3 regions of the Allobosea sp. Tri-49 genome follow, and region 2 is predicted to be linked to each of the others. Evidence: riboswitches for the same ligand, from Rfam matches in the RefSeq annotation. Region 2 holds a riboswitch; each other region holds the start of a gene.
What was found. Region 2 has a riboswitch for cobalamin ahead of BLM15_RS31965 (ABC transporter substrate-binding protein). Riboswitches for the same ligand answer to the same signal wherever they lie in the genome.
Positions count from the first base shown of each region.

Region 1: it holds a riboswitch for cobalamin, as region 2 does, so the genes downstream of both, BLM15_RS18905 (CbtB domain-containing protein) here and BLM15_RS31965 (ABC transporter substrate-binding protein) in region 2, are expected to answer to the same signal.
Region 3: it holds a riboswitch for cobalamin, as region 2 does, so the genes downstream of both, BLM15_RS11585 (ribonucleoside-diphosphate reductase subunit alpha) here and BLM15_RS31965 (ABC transporter substrate-binding protein) in region 2, are expected to answer to the same signal.

Region 1 covers NZ_CP017946.1:3,923,230-3,928,766, forward strand. The annotation lists gene cbiB (adenosylcobinamide-phosphate synthase CbiB) at 1-830, shown strand, start outside; gene cobO (cob(I)yrinic acid a,c-diamide adenosyltransferase) at 827-1,438, opposite strand; gene cobU (bifunctional adenosylcobinamide kinase/adenosylcobinamide-phosphate guanylyltransferase) at 1,453-1,965, opposite strand; cobalamin riboswitch at 2,051-2,230, shown strand; gene BLM15_RS18905 (CbtB domain-containing protein) at 2,266-2,439, shown strand; gene BLM15_RS18910 (CbtA family protein) at 2,450-3,205, shown strand; gene BLM15_RS18915 (DUF1636 family protein) at 3,254-3,679, shown strand; gene cobW (cobalamin biosynthesis protein CobW) at 3,676-4,725, shown strand; gene cobN (cobaltochelatase subunit CobN) at 4,730-5,537, shown strand, end outside.
Region 2 covers NZ_CP017946.1:4,857,898-4,863,434, reverse strand. The annotation lists gene BLM15_RS23480 (class I SAM-dependent methyltransferase) at 1-195, opposite strand, end outside; gene BLM15_RS23475 (ABC transporter ATP-binding protein) at 192-971, opposite strand; gene BLM15_RS23470 (FecCD family ABC transporter permease) at 968-2,011, opposite strand; gene BLM15_RS31965 (ABC transporter substrate-binding protein) at 2,008-3,018, opposite strand; cobalamin riboswitch at 3,259-3,469, opposite strand; gene BLM15_RS23460 (mandelate racemase/muconate lactonizing enzyme family protein) at 3,499-4,677, opposite strand; gene BLM15_RS23455 (M81 family metallopeptidase) at 4,689-5,537, opposite strand, start outside.
Region 3 covers NZ_CP017946.1:2,337,160-2,342,696, reverse strand. The annotation lists gene BLM15_RS11595 (extracellular solute-binding protein) at 1-1,154, opposite strand, end outside; gene metE (5-methyltetrahydropteroyltriglutamate--homocysteine S-methyltransferase) at 1,368-3,713, opposite strand; cobalamin riboswitch at 3,826-4,030, opposite strand; cobalamin riboswitch at 4,173-4,369, shown strand; gene BLM15_RS11585 (ribonucleoside-diphosphate reductase subunit alpha) at 4,485-5,537, shown strand, end outside.

The sequences.
Region 1 (5,537 bases), 930 kb from region 2:
AGACTGCGAGCTTCGCGACGCGGCGGATGGCCGGCGTCGTGGCGTTATTGATCCTGCTCGGCGTGACACTGGCCGCCGCACTGGCCCTCGTTGCGCTCTGCCGTCTCGCCGGCGTCCTCGCATTGTTACCGCTGGCGCTGCTCGCGTCGACCCTGCTCGCCCAGCGCAGCCTCCATGACCACGTCGCCGATGTCGCCGCAGGGCTGGAGCAAAGCGGGCTCGCCGGTGGGCGCAAGGCCGTCGCGATGATCGTCGGCCGCGACCCGGAGAGCCTCGACGAGGCCGGGGTGGCGCGCGCTGCGATCGAGAGCCTGGCCGAGAATTTTTCCGATGGGATCGTCGCGCCAGCCTTCTGGCTCGGCGTCGGCGGCCTGCCGGGTGGGGCGCTCTACAAGGCGATCAACACCGCCGATTCGATGATCGGCCACAAATCGCCACGATACCTCGCCTTCGGCTGGGCGGCGGCGCGGCTCGACGATCTCGTAAATTTGCCCGCTTCTAGGCTGACGGCTTTGCTGCTGATCGCCGCCGCGGTGCTCGACCGACAGGCTGATGCCGGTGCGGCCTGGCGCGCGGTGCAACGCGACGCCCAGCGCCACCGCTCGCCCAATGCCGGCTGGCCGGAGGCGGCGATGGCCGGCGCGCTGGGGCTCCGCCTCGCCGGCCCGCGCGTCTACGGCGCGGTCAGGGTCGAGGACGGCTGGATGGGCGATGGCAGGGCGGAGGCTACGGCGGCCGATATCCGGCGGGCGCTCGCCCTCTACCGGCGCGCCTGCCTGCTGCTCTGGGGCTTGGCAGCGGCCGGAAGTCTCGCCGCACTCGGCCTCTAGAACTCGATCCCCTCCTGCGCCTTCACGCCGGCGGCGAAGTGGTGCTTCACCAGCGTCATCTCTGTGACCAAGTCGGCGGCCTCGATCAGCTCAGGCTTGGCGTTGCGGCCAGTGACGACGATGTGGAGATCCGAGCGGCGGGCAGCGAGCGTCGCAACCACCTCGGCGAGCGGCAGATAGTCGTAGCGCAGGGCGATGTTGAGTTCGTCCAGCACGAGCAGCCGGATGCTCTCGTCCGCCATCAACTCCCTGGCCTTGTCGAAGGCGCGGGTCGCCGCAGCGATGTCGCGGGCCTTGTCCTGCGTCTCCCAGGTGAAGCCCTCGCCCATCGAATGCCAGGAGATCTGGTCGCCGAAGGCCTCCAGCGCCTTGCGCTCGCCGGTCGACCAAGCGCCCTTGATGAACTGCACGACGCCGATGCGCCAACCATGGCCGAGCGCGCGCAGGATCAGGCCGAAGGCGGCGGTCGACTTGCCCTTGCCCGGGCCGGTGTTGACGATCAGCAGGCCCTTCTCGACCGTCTTGCCGGCGACCTCGGCGTCCTGCACTGCCTTGCGCTTTGCCATCTTCGCCTTGTGGCGGGCGGCATCCTCGGCTTGGTCCGTCATCGTCGCTTCGCTCTTCATTTCACCTGCATCGGCAATCCGGCGACCATGAAGACCACGCGCCCGGCCTGCGCCGCAAGCCGCTGGTGCAGGCGGCCGGCCTCGTCGCGGAAGCGCCGGGCGAGCGCATTGTCGGGCACGATGCCGAGGCCGACCTCGTTGGAGACCAGCACAACCGGTCCCTCCGCCTCGCGGCAGGCCGCAATGAGCTCGCCGGTCGCGATCGCGATGTCGCGTTCGGCAAGCAGGAGATTGGTCAGCCAGAGCGTCAGGCAATCGACGAGGATGGGCTGCCCGGACCGGGCGTTGCGGATCGCCTCGGGCAGCGCGACCGGAGCATCGACCGTTTGCCAATCGCGGGAGCGGCGGGCGCGATGCTCGGCGATCCGGGCCCGCATCTCGTCATCATAGGCCTGGGCGGTGGCGATATAGGTCCAGGCGGGCGGCAGCGCCTCGATCAGCGCTTCCGCATGGCGGCTCTTGCCGGAGCGGGCGCCGCCGAGGATGAGGGTGAGCGGGGGGAGGGTCATGCTGCAGTCTCCGCGTCATGCTTCGGCTTGCGCCGCGCTCCGCCGGGAATGACGGCATTGCATTGCACAGCACCGCGCCTGTGGCTAATGATCATCGGTGACGGTGCCTCGACGACGAGGTGAAAAGGGAACGCGGTGAAGGACCGCGGCTGCCCCCGCAACTGTAAGCGGCGCGTCCTGCGCCATCGGCCACTGGGTTTCCCGGGAAGGCGGAGCAGGACACCAAGCCGTGAGCCAGGAGACCTGCCGTCTTCCGATGTCGTCCAGCAGGCTGCCGGTGGGGTGGCCAGGAGTGAGCCAATGAACACCGCAACCGTCACCAGCCAGGCCAGCGTCTCGGAACGGGCGAAAGCCGTCGCCGCCGCGCTGATCCTCGGCTTCGTGCTGATCTACACCGTCGGCTTCGCCGCCTCGTCCACTGTCCACAACGCGGCGCACGACACCCGTCACGGCCTCGCCTTCCCCTGTCATTGAGGGGAAGCACATGGTCACGCGTATTCTCACGGTCAGCATCCTGGCCGGGCTTCTGGCTGGACTGCTGATCTCGGCGCTCCAGCACGTCACCACCACCCCGCTGATCCTCAAGGCCGAGACCTATGAGGCGGCGCTGCGTACGCAGGGCGCACCGATGCAGGCCGCCTTCACCGATGGCGCCCGCATCCAGCTCGCCCATAACGATCCGAAAGCCGGGGCGGAGCACACCGGCGAGCATGAATGGAAGCCGCAGGACGGCTTGCAGCGCACCGCCTTCACCAGTCTGGTGACGATCGGCACCGCGATCGGCTTCGCAGCCCTGCTGCTCGCCGGGATGATCGCGGCAAACGAACAGATCGACCAGTGCCGGGCGCTGGCATGGGCTGTCTGCGGTTTCCTCGCCTTCGGACTCGCCCCGGCGATGGGGCTGGCGCCTGAATTGCCGGGTTCAGCCGCGGCCGAACTGCAACAGCGCCAGCTCTGGTGGCTGCTGACGGCGGTGGTCACCGCCGGCGCGCTCTTCGTGTTCCTGCGGGTCGAGGCCTCCTGGGCGCGGGCGCTTGCCGTGCTGGCGCTGCTCGTGCCGCATCTGATCGGCGCGCCGCATCCGGCTGCGCCGGAGAGCAAGGTGCCGGCCGAGATCGCCGCGCATTTCGCCGCGCTCTCGCTCGCCATCCAGGCCGCCCTCTGGCTCGCCACCGGCTTTGCCGTCGGCGTGCTCTGGCCCTGGCTTGCTCGTCGCAGCGCCGCAGCCGCGGCGGCCTGACGCCTCGCGCGGCCGATTGCGGCCGCGCCAGCCCAAGGAGGCGTTTCGATGCTCGAAGGCGATCTCGCCCTCGCGACGGAAACCCGGCTGGAGCCGGGCTGCACCATCCATGTCTGCACCGTCTGCCGGCGCCAGCGCGAGGACCTGCCGGAGGGCTATGACCAACCCGGCATCGGCCTCGCAGCGGCACTCTCAGAGCGCATGGCCGGCAGCGGCATCGCCGTCGTCCCGGTCGAGTGCCTCGCCGTCTGCAAACGGCCCTGCACAATCGCGCTCGCGGCCGACGGCAAATGGACCTATCTGATCGGCGATCTCGACGCCGGTCTTCATCTCGACGAGATCGTCGGCGCGGCGGAAAGTTTTGCCGCCAGCGCCAACGGCATCGTTCCCTGGAAAGAAAGACCCGTCTCGTTCCGCAAGGGCGTGGTCGCGCGCGTGCCTCCTTTGCCGCGCCAGCAAGGATCAGATCAATGAACGCTCCGCAGACTACGACGCTCGGCAAGGTGCCGTGCACGATCATCACCGGCTTCCTCGGCGCGGGTAAGACCACTCTCGTCCGCCATCTGCTCGAGAATGCCGGCGGCAAACGCCTCGCCGTCCTCGTCAACGAGTTTGGCGATCTCGGCTTCGACGGCTCCTTCATCGCCGGCTGCGGCATCGAGGGCTGTACGCAGGAGGACATCGTCGAACTGCCGAACGGCTGCATCTGCTGCACCGTCGCCGATGATTTCGTGCCGGCGCTGGAGAAGCTGCTGAACCGGCCGAACCCGCCCGAGCACATCCTGATCGAGACCTCGGGGCTCGCCTTGCCGAAGCCACTGGTCAAGGCCTTCAACTGGCCGGCGATCCGTTCGCGCGTCACCGTCGACGGCGTCATCGCCGTGGTCGATGGGCCGGCGGTGGCCGAGGGCCAGTTCGCGGATGATCCCGAGGCGCTGAAGGCGCAGGCCGCGCAGGACCAGGCGGTCGATCACGACAACCCGCTGGAGGAGGTGTTCGAGGACCAGATCCTCTGCGCCGACCTGATCCTGCTCAACAAGAGCGACCTCGTCGACGCGGCAGGCCGCGAGCGGGTCAAGGCCGAGATCGCCCAGCACCTGCCCAAGGCGATCAAGGTGGTGGAAACCGCCCATGGCAAGGTCGAGCCGGCCCTGATCATCGGCCTCGGTGCTGCGGCCGAAGCTGACCTCGCCGCCCGCCCCTCGCATCACGGCGAGGGCGAGGATCACGACCATGACGATTTCGACAGCGTCGCGCTGCCGCTACCGCAGGCCGGCTCGCCGGAGGAGCTCGTCGCCCGCGTCGCCAAGGCGGCCGAGGCCGAGGGCGTGCTGCGGCTCAAGGGCTTCGCTGGCATCCCCGGCAAGCCGATGCGGCTCGTCGTCCAGGGCGTCGGCCGGCGCGTGGGCCATCATTACGATCGGGCCTGGGGTGCTGATGAGGCACGCGACGGACGGCTTGTGGTGATCGGCCTCAAGGGCTTCGACCGCGCCGCCGTGGAGGCTGCGCTGGCAGGCTGATGCGATGCACCTTCTCCCGACCAGCGAGGTGAGGCTCGACGACGGCGAAGACGCCGTCGACCTCGCTTTGCCGCCGGGAGACCTCGTCGTCCTCTCCTTCAGCGACAGCGACCTCTCGGCCCTGGCGGCGGCTGCGCCCGATAGCGGGCTGAGCTTACGCCTCGTGCCGCTAAGGCGCTTCAAGCATCCGCTCTCGATCGACCTGCTGATCGAGAAGACGCTTGTCCACTCGCGCTTTGTGCTGCTGCGCTGCCTCGGCGGGCTCGATTATCTCCGCTACGGCGTCGAGCAGATCGCCAGCGCCTGCCGGCAGCATGGTGTCGCGCTGGCGGTCTTGCCGGGCGACGATCGCGAGGATGAGCGGCTGGTGGGTTACGGCACGGTGCCGCCAGCGTTCGCGGCAGACCTGCTCGGCTATTTCCATGCCGGTGGCGGCGCCGAGAACATGCGGCGGTTGCTGAGGCGGGTGGATGGCTACCTCACGCTGCCCTCATCCGACCCGGCTTCGCCGGGCCACCTTCTCCCCCGAGGGGAGAAGGATAAGGCGGCACTGGCAGCCCCCTTCTCCCCTCGGGGGAGAAGGTCCCGGCAGGGGGATGAGGGCCAACGCGACCTCTCTCCCCTTCCGCTCCCAACGCTCTTCGCTCTCGGCCCAAACGCCGCGCCCCTGCCCTGGCGGGAAGCACTCACCGCCCTCCCGGCAGATGCCCCGCTCGTACCGATCCTCGTCTACCGCTCAGGCGTCGCTGCCGGCGACACCGCAATGGTCGAGGCAATCGCGACCGCCCTCGCCGAGCGCGGCCTCAGCCCGC
Region 2 (5,537 bases):
GGCGGCGATCAGCGCACAGGCACCCGTCCCGGTACCGAGATCGACGACGTCCTTCGCATCTTCAGTCTCGAAGGCGGCAGCGAGAACATCGCGCCAGAGCGAAGCCTGCGCGACATGGGAGGCCGCGCCATCGAAAGCCGGCGCGCGCCGGGTCCAGTAATCCGAGACCTGAGCCTGCGCCTCAGCTGCTTTCACGACTGCCTCCGTTCCGTCTCAACCAGGTATTCGATATGCCGGCGTCCCGACGCCCCCGTGCGGATCGAGACCGCGACGCCAAAGATGCGCTGGATGGCTTCGGCGGTTAGGACTTGGTCCGGAGACCCCGCTGCTTGCAATCGCCCCTCATGCAGCAGCGCGATCTCGTCGCAGAACATCGCCGCGAGGTTGAGATCGTGCAGCGCCATGATGCAGGTGATGCCGAGGCGACGGACCAGCCCCAGGATCGAGAGCTGGTGCTGGATGTCGAGATGGTTGGTCGGCTCGTCCAGGATGAGCTCGCTCGGCTCCTGAGCGAGTGCACGCGCGATATGGACGCGCTGGCGCTCGCCGCCCGAAAGCGTGTACCAGAACTGGTCGTGCCGCTCGGTGAGTCCGACCCGCGCCAGCGCCTCGTTCACGGCCGCCTCGTCGGCGTCGTTCCACGATGCCAGCGCGGCGCGATGCGGCGTGCGGCCGAGGCGGACGACGTCGCAGACAGATAATTGGATCTCGGTGGTTGCCTGCTGCTCGACGAAGGCGAGCCGGCGGGCGAGATCACGCCGCGGCACGCCGGCGATGTCGCGTCCATCGAGCATGACGACGCCGCTGGCGACATTGCGCAGCCGGCAGAGCAGCCTGAGCAGGCTTGATTTGCCCGAACCGTTCGGCCCGATCAGGCCGAGCACCCGGCCGGGAGCCGCCTGCAGCGTCACCCCGTCGACGATCATCCGGCCGGCGGCGCCCCAGCGCACCTCGCGGGTCGCAAGCGTCATGCCGGCTGCCTCGCGCGGTAGAGGATCAGGGCGAAGACCGGCGCACCGAACAGCGCCGTCACCACGCCGATCGGCAGGATCTGCTGCGGGATCAGGATACGCGACAGGATGTCGGCGAGGATCATGAAGATCGCGCCGATGACGAGGCAGGCCGGCAGCAGACGGGCGTGGCCGGAGCCCACGAGGAAGCGAGCGGCATGGGGAATGATCAAACCGACGAAGCCGACCGTGCCGACGATCGAGACCATCACCGCGGTCATCACCGCGGTCGTCGCGAAGAGAATGACCTTCACCCTGGTGACCGCGACGCCGAGCGAGGCCGCGGCATCGACGCCGAAGGCGAAGGCGTCGAGCACCTTGGCGTGCAGCATACAGATGGCAAAGCCGATGAAGGCGACCGGCGCGGCGATCCACAGATCCGGCCAGCGCACGCCGCCGAAATTCCCCAGGAGCCAGAACATCACGCCGCGCGCCTGCTCGGCGCTGGCCAATGTCGTGACGATCGTCGCCGTCGCCGCATTGAAGAGTTGCGAGGTAGCGACACCTGCGAGGATGACGCGATCGCTCGCGCTGCCGGCGCCCGTCGCCAGCAGCGCGACGACCGCAAGTGCGGCGCAGGAGCCGATAAAGGCGCCGGCAGAGACCGTCAGCGCCGTGCCGCCGATACCGACGCCGAGGATCAGGACCGCGACGGCGCCGGTCGAGGCCCCGGCCGAGATGCCCAGCACATAAGGCTCCGCCAGCGGGTTGCGCAGCAGCGCCTGCAGGATGGCGCCCGAGAGCGCGAGGGCGCCACCGCATAAGCCAGCCATCAGCGCCCGGCTCAGGCGGTAATCGAAGATCACGCCCTGCTGGATCGCGCTGACCGGAAAATCGAGGCTGAACAGGCCGTTGCCGAGCGCCCGTAGCGCCGTCTCCAGCGGAATGCGCATCTCGCCGATCGTCACCGCCAGCGCCACCGAGAAGGTGAGCGCCAGCAGAGCCGCCAGCGCGATGGCGATCCGCGCTGGCCAGTTGGGACCGTGGACGGCGTGGCTCAAGGAGAAAGGCCGAAACCGGCGATCGCCTTGGCTAGCGTCTCGATGCCATCGACCGTGTCGAGGCCGGCGCGGGTCGCACCGACATCGATGATGACGACACGGTTGTTCTTCACCGCATCGAGCTTGCTGGCGACGGGGTCGGTCTTGAGGAAGTCGAGCTTCTTCTCGATGTCGTCGGCCGGGAAGCGGCGGCGATCCATCTTCACCGTGACGATCACCGCGGGGTTGGCGGCAGCGATGCTCTCCCAGCCGACCAGTGGCCATTCCTCATTAGTGGTGATGATGTTGCGGGCGCCAAGCTTCGACAGGATATAGGCGGGCACGCCGTTCTTGCCGGCCATGAAGCCGTCGCCCTTGATGTCCTTGCTGGAGAACCAGACCACGACCGGCACGTCCTTGGCCTTGACGTTCGCCACAGCCTGGACCGCCTTGTTCTCGCGCGCCTTCAGCTCGGCAATGAGCGCATCGGCCCGATCGGCGACGTCGAAGATCTGGCCGAACTCGCGGATATTGCGATAGACCAGCTCCATCGTGAACATTTGCGTGCGCACGCCATCGCCGGCGCCGGAATTGTCCTTGCCGACACAGTCGGTCGGCGAAACGTAAGTCGGCACCTTGACCTTGGCGAACTGGTCGCGCTTGCCGACGATGCCGTTGGGCCCGACATGCCATTCGAACATCGCGGTGACGAGATCCGGTTCCTGGGCGAGCACCGCTTCGAAGCTCGGATCGTTGTCGGCGAGACGCTTCACCTTGGCGTTGACCGCCTGATAGGGCTTGGCGACCGGCGAGAACCAGACCGCGGTGCCGACGACGCGGTCGGCGAGACCGAGCGCGTAGAGGATTTCGGTCTGCGTCTGGCCGATCGCGACGACGCGCTTGGGCGGACCGGCGAAGGTCACGCTCTCGCGGCAGTTCTCCAGTGTCAGCGGATACTGTGTTGGCGCAGCAGAAGCTGCACCCGCAAGCAAAGTGCCGAGAAGCACCGCAGCGGGCCATTGCAGCAGGCGGACAAATCGACGCGCAGTCGGCACAGGACGAGCCTCAAATGTAACAATGTTGCATTTCTGATAGAGGGGACGGCACGCAGCCGTCAAGCTCTGCGCCGTCGCGCGCATGGTGGTCGTTATGGACATGGACTTCATCGCTCCCCGAGATGACGGATGGGAGCTGGCAGGGGATGTGGACAGATGGCGGGCTCGGACGACCGCCACCGATGCACACCTCCGGGACACCCCGCCCGAAAGACGTCTTCGACGATCGGGGCAGGTCTCCTGGCTCGCGGGTCGACGCCGGTTCCGCCCGGCCTTCCCGGCGCAAGGAGCACCAGTGGACGATGGACGGAGAGCTCGCCGCTTACAGTTGCGGGGGCAGCCTCGGCTTTGGAGCAAGCGCGCCTCACCGAATTCCCTCTTAGCTCCGGAAGCAACCCGGAGAACCTCGATCGCGCCCACCCTATAAGGCGGCGCTACATCGTCAAGCGCCGTTCAGAGGCTGGGCGTGCTGTAGAGCCGCTTGCCCTGGACGGAAATCTCGACGTCCTGGAGGTAGCTTTTCAGCGCGGTGGTCGCGACCTCGATGCCGAGGCCGGGCGCATCCGGCGCTGCGACCTGCCCCCGCGCATCGCGCTCCAGATGATTGGCGGAGATCGCCGTGGCGAGCGGCTTCGGCATCGCCGGATATTCGCAGATTTCGTGATCGGCGAGCCCGGCATAGGGCTGCAGCGAGGCCGACAGCGCCAGATGCGAGGTGAACGTGTGGTTGACGAAGGTCACGCCCTTCGCCACCGCGTAATCCGCCACCGCCTTCGAGGGACCGATTCCGCCGATCCGGCCGCAATCGATCTGGACATAGCCGATGCCGCCATAGTCGATCAGCTGCTTGGCCATGGTTTCATTGTGGGCGCCTTCGCCACCGGCGAGGCGCACCTTTGGGCTAAGCTTGGCGAGTGCGCCATAGGCTTCAAGCGCGCTGGCGTGGAAGGGCTCCTCGAACCAGCGGACATCCGCCTTCTCCATCGCCGGCAAGCGGGCGGCCGCGCGCTCGACGTCTTCGATGAAGATCTGGCCGGTATCGACGAGCAGTATCCCGTCGGTTCCCAGCCCTTCCCGAGCCGCAACGAAATGCTCGGCATCGGCCTCGACGCTGCCGCGGCCGATCGGTCCCCAGCCGAACTTGGCGGCACGGAAATTCCGCTTCCTGGCATCCCGCGCACGCTCAAGCGTCTCCTGCGCCGTGCCGCCGAATAGCACCGAGGCATAGGGCGTCTTGGGATGGCTCTGGCGATAGCCGAGCAAGCGCCAGACCGGCTTGGAGCGCAGCTTGCCGAGGATGTCCCACAACGCCATCTCGACGCCGGAGAAGGTATGCGGCGCCTGCAGCAGGTCCATCGAATTGTAGGCGACCGCGGCAGCGATACGGGCGATGTCCTCCGGGCCATCCAGCTTCTGGCCGAGGACGGAATCGGCGACGGGCCGGCAGACCCCGTGCGACATCGGGCAGATGAAGGCGGCGATCGACGGCAGCGGGGCTGCCTCGCATTCGCCCCAGCCGACATGGCCGCCGGCGGCGACCCGCACCAGCAGCGCGTCCTGGCTGCCATCGGCCTCGTCGGTGACGACGGGCATGGCGAGATAGAAGAAGTCGACAGCCTCGATTCTGGGCATGGGCGCAGTCCTCACAGATCGTAGATCGTCGCGCGGGGCGCGAAGGTGACGTTGTCGTCGAGCGGATAGACGGGGCGGGCGCAGATGCGGTGGCCGAGGCTTCTGAGGTTCGCCGAAGTCGCGCCAGGCGCTTCGACGTTGAAATTGCGGGCGCACCACTGGTCGAACATGTGGAATTCGGCGTGGGGCGACTTCACCACGATCAGGTCGAAATCCTCGGGATCGAGCCCGTTGGCGTAGTACATTGCCCGGTCGAACAGGCTGACCGAGCGGCTCATCACCACGACGGTGACATTGTCGTAGGTGAGCACCGCGGTCGGGCCGGCCCGGAGCGGCGCCTTCATCGTCTCGAGCGCGGCTTCGCCGTCCGAAAGCAGCTTGACCGTCGCGGTCACCGGCATCGGCGGGAATCGGGCTGGGTCGATCGAGCCGCCGAGCGTCAACGACAGGCTCGCGCCGACGCCCGCCGCATGCGCCGCGGCCGCAGCCGGCGCATCGACGATCTGCGCCAGCACCCGCTTGCCGTAGCTGGCCTGTCGCAATCCGGCGAGGATCGCATTGCTATCGCCCGAAGCGCCCGAGGAGGTCGCATCGGCGGCATCGGTGAAGATCACCGGCCCATCGATGCTGCGCGCCTGCGCGATGGCGCGTTCAAGCGGCACGAGCTTGCCCTGCATGCGGAAGCGCAACGGCCAGAACTCCTGCGCCAACCTTGTCGCCTCCCGCTCGGCGCTCGCTGCGTCGCCATCGGTGAGGATCAAGACCTGCGAGCACAGCTCCGGCACGTCGGTGAAGGGGTTGCCGATCATGATGCCGGCCGCCAGCGCCCGCCCCTCTTCTTCGAGCCGACGGCATTCGGC
Region 3 (5,537 bases), 2.5 Mb from region 2:
TGGTCCCAGCGTCGGAAGGCGGCGACCAGGCGCTCGGGCGTCAGTGGCGGACGGGTCGGCAGGCTGCCGATCAGCCCGTCATATTCGGGCCGGCCGTACTCCCTGATCACGTCCTGGCTCTCCTGCGGGGCCATTGCGAGAGTAACGCCCTTGATCGCCGGGCCAGGATAGAAATAGCCCTTGTCATAGGTCGCAGCCTGCGCCTCTGGCTTCAGCATGTAGGACATCAGCGCCAGGATCACCGGGATCTTCGCCGCTGCGACGCCCTTGGGGATGCACATGAACTGGGTGTCGGGAATCCAGTGCGTGTTGGCGAGGACGAAGACCTTGGCCTCCTTCGGCACGATGCCGAGCGCGCGCGGGTTGATGTCCCAGCCCAGCGTCGAGACGATGACGTCGCGCGTGCCCTCGCCGAGCTCCTTCATCGTCGGCGTCGTGCCGCCGGGATAGTAGTCGATGCCGGTGCCGAGCTCCTTGAGATAGGCCCAGCTCTTGGCCCAGCCGTTCATCGGATCGCTCGGGTCGCTGTCGCCGAGGATGTAGGGCAGGCCCTGCAGGAAGGTCCAACCCGGGCCGGAATTGAGCGGGCGGGCATAGGTGAAGCGGTTCTTGTTCTGCTTGACATAGGCGAGGAACTCCTCGGCCGTCTTGGGCACGGTCTTCAGCCGGTCGGGCGCATATTCGAACAGCGGCCCCGATGGCGAATAGACGACGGCGACGCCTTCGTTCTGGCCGAAATTGCGCTGCATCATCAGCGCCTGCTCGTGATAGGTCTCCTCCGCCTTGGGCAGGGCAGCGGTGTGCGACTTCCAGACGTCGACCCACAAGCCCTGCTGGATGCCGTCCGACATCGCGCCAGGGCCGGTCAGCACCATGTCGATGTCGACGCGGTTGGCATCCTGCTGGGCTTTGAGCTTGGCTGGCAGCTCCGGCGACGGCGCGCGCGAAAAATTCAGCCGCGAGATCAGCTTCGGATTGTCCTTGGCGAATTTTTCGATCGCGGCCTGCGTCAATTGCAGATTGCCGGCGACGTCGATGATGTTGAGTGCGACCGGGCTCGCCGGCAGTGCGCCCTGGGCGAAGGCTCCACCGGCGGAGAGCGCGGCGAGACTGGAGGCGCCGGCGATGACGCCGCGCCGTGTCAGATGGCTCATGATACCTCCCTGTGCTGGCCTGCTTTGCTGCGGCCTTGCCATGTATACTAGTACACCAGAACTGACAGGCAAGATGCGAAAGCAGGGGCTGGCTGCGTGGCGGCTGGCTGAGCGCGCTGCTCGAAAGGGAGGTGCAGTTCTGGATGGCGCCAAGGGAAGAGCGGAACTTGGAGGTCTGCTGACGCAGACCTCCTTGAGCAGAGTTCCCGGTGACTAGGCCTCGCCTCTTATCAGCTGCGCTACCCTTACCATGTTGACCAAGGCTGGCCGGACCTCCTCCCATTTCCGGGTCTTCAGCCCGCAATCGGGGTTGATCCAGAGCTGCTCGTCCTTCAGCCTTTGCCGGGCGAGCTGCAGGAGCTCGCTCATCTCGGCGACATCCGGCACGCGCGGCGAGTGGATGTCGTAGACTCCGGGGCCGATCTCGTTCGGATAGTTGTAGTCGACAAAGGCGTCGAGCAGCTCCATCTTCGAGCGCGAGGTCTCGATCGAGATCACGTCGGCATCCATCGCCGCGATGGCGTCGATGATCTGGTTGAACTCCGAATAGCACATATGGGTGTGGACCTGCGTCTCGTCGGCGACGCCGGAAGCGCAGATGCGGAAGCTCTCCACGGCCCAGTCGAGATAATGCGTCCAGTCACCCCGCCGCAGCGGCAGGCCCTCGCGCAAAGCCGCCTCGTCGATCTGGATCATCGCTGCGCCGGCCGTCTCCAGGTCGAGCACCTCGTCGCGGATCGCCAGCGCAATCTGCTTCGACGCCTCGCTGCGGGGCAGGTCGTCGCGCACGAAGGACCAGTTCAGGATGGTGACCGGGCCGGTCAGCATCGCCTTCATCGGCTTCCTGGTCAGCGACTGCGAATAGCGCCACCATTCGACCGTCATCGGCTTCGGCCGCGAGACGTCGCCGAACAGGATCGGCGGGCGCACGCAGCGCGAGCCGTAGCTCTGCACCCAGCCGCTGCGCGTGAAGGCGAAGCCGGCGAGCTGCTCGCCGAAATACTGCACCATGTCGTTGCGCTCGAACTCGCCGTGGACGAGCACGTCGAGCCCGATCTCCTCCTGCCAGCGCACGGTGCGCGCCGTCTCCTCGCGCAGGAACTGCTCGTATTCGGCATGGCCGAGCTGGCCCTTGTCATGGGCGGCGCGCGCCTTGCGGACCTCAGCTGTCTGCGGGAAGGAGCCGATCGTCGTAGTCGGGAAGGCAGGCAGGTTGAAACGGGTGCGCTGCAGTTTCGCGCGCTTTGCGAACTCGTTCTCGCGGCGCGCGAAGGCTTCCGTGACCGCCGCCATGCGAGCGGCCACCGCCTTGTCGTTGACCTTCGGGGAGGCCTTGCGCGCGGCGGCTGCCGCGGTCGAGGCGGCCAAGGCTTCCTGGACGCTGTTGCGCCCGCCACCGAGCGCGCGACCAAGCGTCGAGAGTTCGCCCATCTTCTGGACGCAGAAGGCGAGCCAGCCCTTCACCTCGGGATCGAGGTTGGTTTCCAGCTCGAGGTCGATCGGGCTGTGCAGCATCGAGCAGGACGGCGCGACCTGGACATGATCGGTGCCGCGCCTGGCTGCGATCGGCTCGATCCGCGCCAGCACCTTCTCCAGATCGGTCTTCCAGATGTTGCGGCCGTCGACCACGCCGAGAGAGAGCACGAGGCCGCGCGGCGCCTTGGCGAGAACCGTGTCGAGCTGTTCGGGCGCGCGGACGAGGTCGAGATGCAGGCCGGCGACCGGCAGGGATACGGCAGTATCGAGATTGTCGCCGAGCGCGCCGAAATAGGTCGCCAGCATGATCTTCAGCTGCGGCAGGGCGTGGGCGATCGTCGCATAGCTCCGGCGCAGAGCCTCGCGGGCCGGCTCGTCGAGATCGAGCACGAGGCAGGGCTCGTCGATCTGCACCCAGTCCGCGCCATTGGCCGAGAGCCGGCGCAGCACGTCGATATAGATCGGCAGCAGTTCACCCAGCAGCGAGAGCGGATCGAAGGACGGATCCTTGGCCTTGCCGAGCTTGAGGAAGGTCACGGGCCCGAGCAGGACGGGCCGCGTCTCGTAGCCGAGTGCCTTGGCCTCGCGATATTCCTCGACGGGCTTCAGCGAGGCCAGTTCGAAGCGCTGCCCGGCTGCGAACTCCGGCACCATATAGTGGTAGTTGGTGTCGAACCATTTGGTCATCTCCTGCGCCGGGACGCCGTGATGATGCTCATGGTCGTGATGAGCATGGCCGCAGGAGGTGTGCGGCTCGGTCTCGCCCTGCGAGCCCCGTGCCATGGCGAAATAGGTGCCGAGCGGCACCGGGCCACCCTTCCAGCCGTAAATGGCCGGGATCGCGCCGACCATGACGCTGGTGTCGAGGACCTGGTCGTAGAACGAGAAGTCGTTTGACGGGATCACGGTGATCCCTTGCGCCTTCTGCCGCGCCCAGTTGGCGGCGCGCAGACCGGCTGCGGTTTCAAGCAGGGACTGTTCGTCCGATTTCCCGGCCCAGAAGCTTTCGAGCGCGGTCTTGAGTTCGCGGCGCGGACCGATGCGCGGCGTGCCGAGAGCGGCGACGGAGACTGATTGAGACATAGGCTTAACCCCATAAAATGGGGGCAAAGGCCAGAGCGGACGCGTGTGAGAATCCGGGCGACGGAAAATCGGCGCGGATCCGCAACCGCACCACCGGGACACCCCGCCCGAGGACGTTCATGTTGTCGGGGCAGGTCTCCTGGCTCACGGGTCAGGGCAGCTGTCCGGCCTTCCCGCGACCTTGTCGGTCCCAGTGGCTTCGATTGGACAGCGGCTCGCCGCTTACAGTTGCGGGGGCAGCGCCGGCACTTCACCGGCTTCCCTCTTAGCTCCGATGCGGCAAGCCGCGCCGGAGAACCTCGACCGTGCCAGTATGCCGATCCGAGAGTAGACGTCAATCGAGATATAAAGACATCTTTATGTCTCCATGTTTTTTGGGGGCTGTTGGAGATATCCTCGCTTTCCACATGCGAGAGACAAGTCACGCACGATCAATTGACAGCGTCAGCGCAGAGACTACTAAATCTGGTGGTCGATGGTCTCTCGAATCGCAAGATCGAGAGCTAAGAGGGAAGCCGGTGGGAAACCGGCGCTGCCCCCGCAACTGTCAGCGGTGAGTTCGCGTCCATGTAAGTCACTGAGGCCGCAAGGCCTTGGGAAGACGGGCGAGAGCTGCGACCCGCGAGCCAGGAGACCTGCCGCGACCCTAGTTTTACGTCCTCGGGCGGGGTGTCCCGGTGGTGCGCTTGGCAGGTCGCGGCCTTGGGTTGCCGCGCGCCTTCTCGACGCAACCGCTCGGCCTTTGCCCTCAACATCTTGGGGTTGATGCCGATGTCTCTGTCTCTCGAAGCCGAACGGCCTGCGGCCGCCGCGCCGGTTATCACTGCTGCGCCGCCGACAGCCGCGGCGAGCGAGCCGGGCTACCAGATCATTCGGCGCAACGGCGGGGTCACCCCTTTCGATCCCTCGAAGATCGCGGTTGCGCTGACCAAGGCCTTCCTCGCCGTCGAAGGCTCCAGCGCTGCCGCCTCGCGCCGCATCCACGACGTCGTCGCCGAGCTGACCGAGCAGGTCGTCGCCGGACTGACCCGCCGCGCCGCCACCGGCCGCACCTTCCATATCGAGGACGTCCAGGACCAGGTCGAACTCGCCCTGATGCGCGGCGAGCATCACAAGGTCGCCCGCGCCTATGTGCTCTATCGCGCCGAGCGTGCCCGGGAGCGCGCCAAGGTGGTCGCTGAGACCCAGCCGGCCGCCGCCGCTGCGCCGTCGCTGCAGATGAAGCTCGCCGACGGCACGCTGGTTCCGCTCGATGCCGCGCGTCTCGACAAGGTGGTTCGCGAGGCCTGTGCGGAGCTCGACGGCGTTTCGGCCGAGCCCGTCCTCGCCGAGGCACAGCGTAATCTCTATGACGGCATCTCGCTCGACGAGTTGGCGCTGGCGCCGATCCTTGCCGCGCGGACGCTGATCGAGAGCGAGCCGAACTATGCCAAGGTCTCGGCCCGCCTGCTGCTCGACAAGCTGCGCCGCGAGGCGCTGAGCTTCGTCCACGGCCGCGCCGAGCAGGCGACGCAGCAAGAGATGGCCGGCCGCTATGGCGAGTATTTCGAGGCCTATCTGAAGGTGGGCATTGCCAACGAGCTGATCGACCCCGAGCTTGACCGCTTCGACATCGCCCGTATCGCCGCTGCGCTGAAGCCAGAGCGCGACCTGCAGCTCGACTATCTCGGCTTCCAGACGCTTTACGATCGCTACTTCCTGCATGTCCGCGGCAACCGCTTCGAGCTGCCGCAGGCCTTCTTCATGCGTGTCGCCATGGGGTTGAGCCTGCGCGAGATCGACCGGGAGGCGAGGGCGATCGAATTCTACGACCTGCTGTCGTCC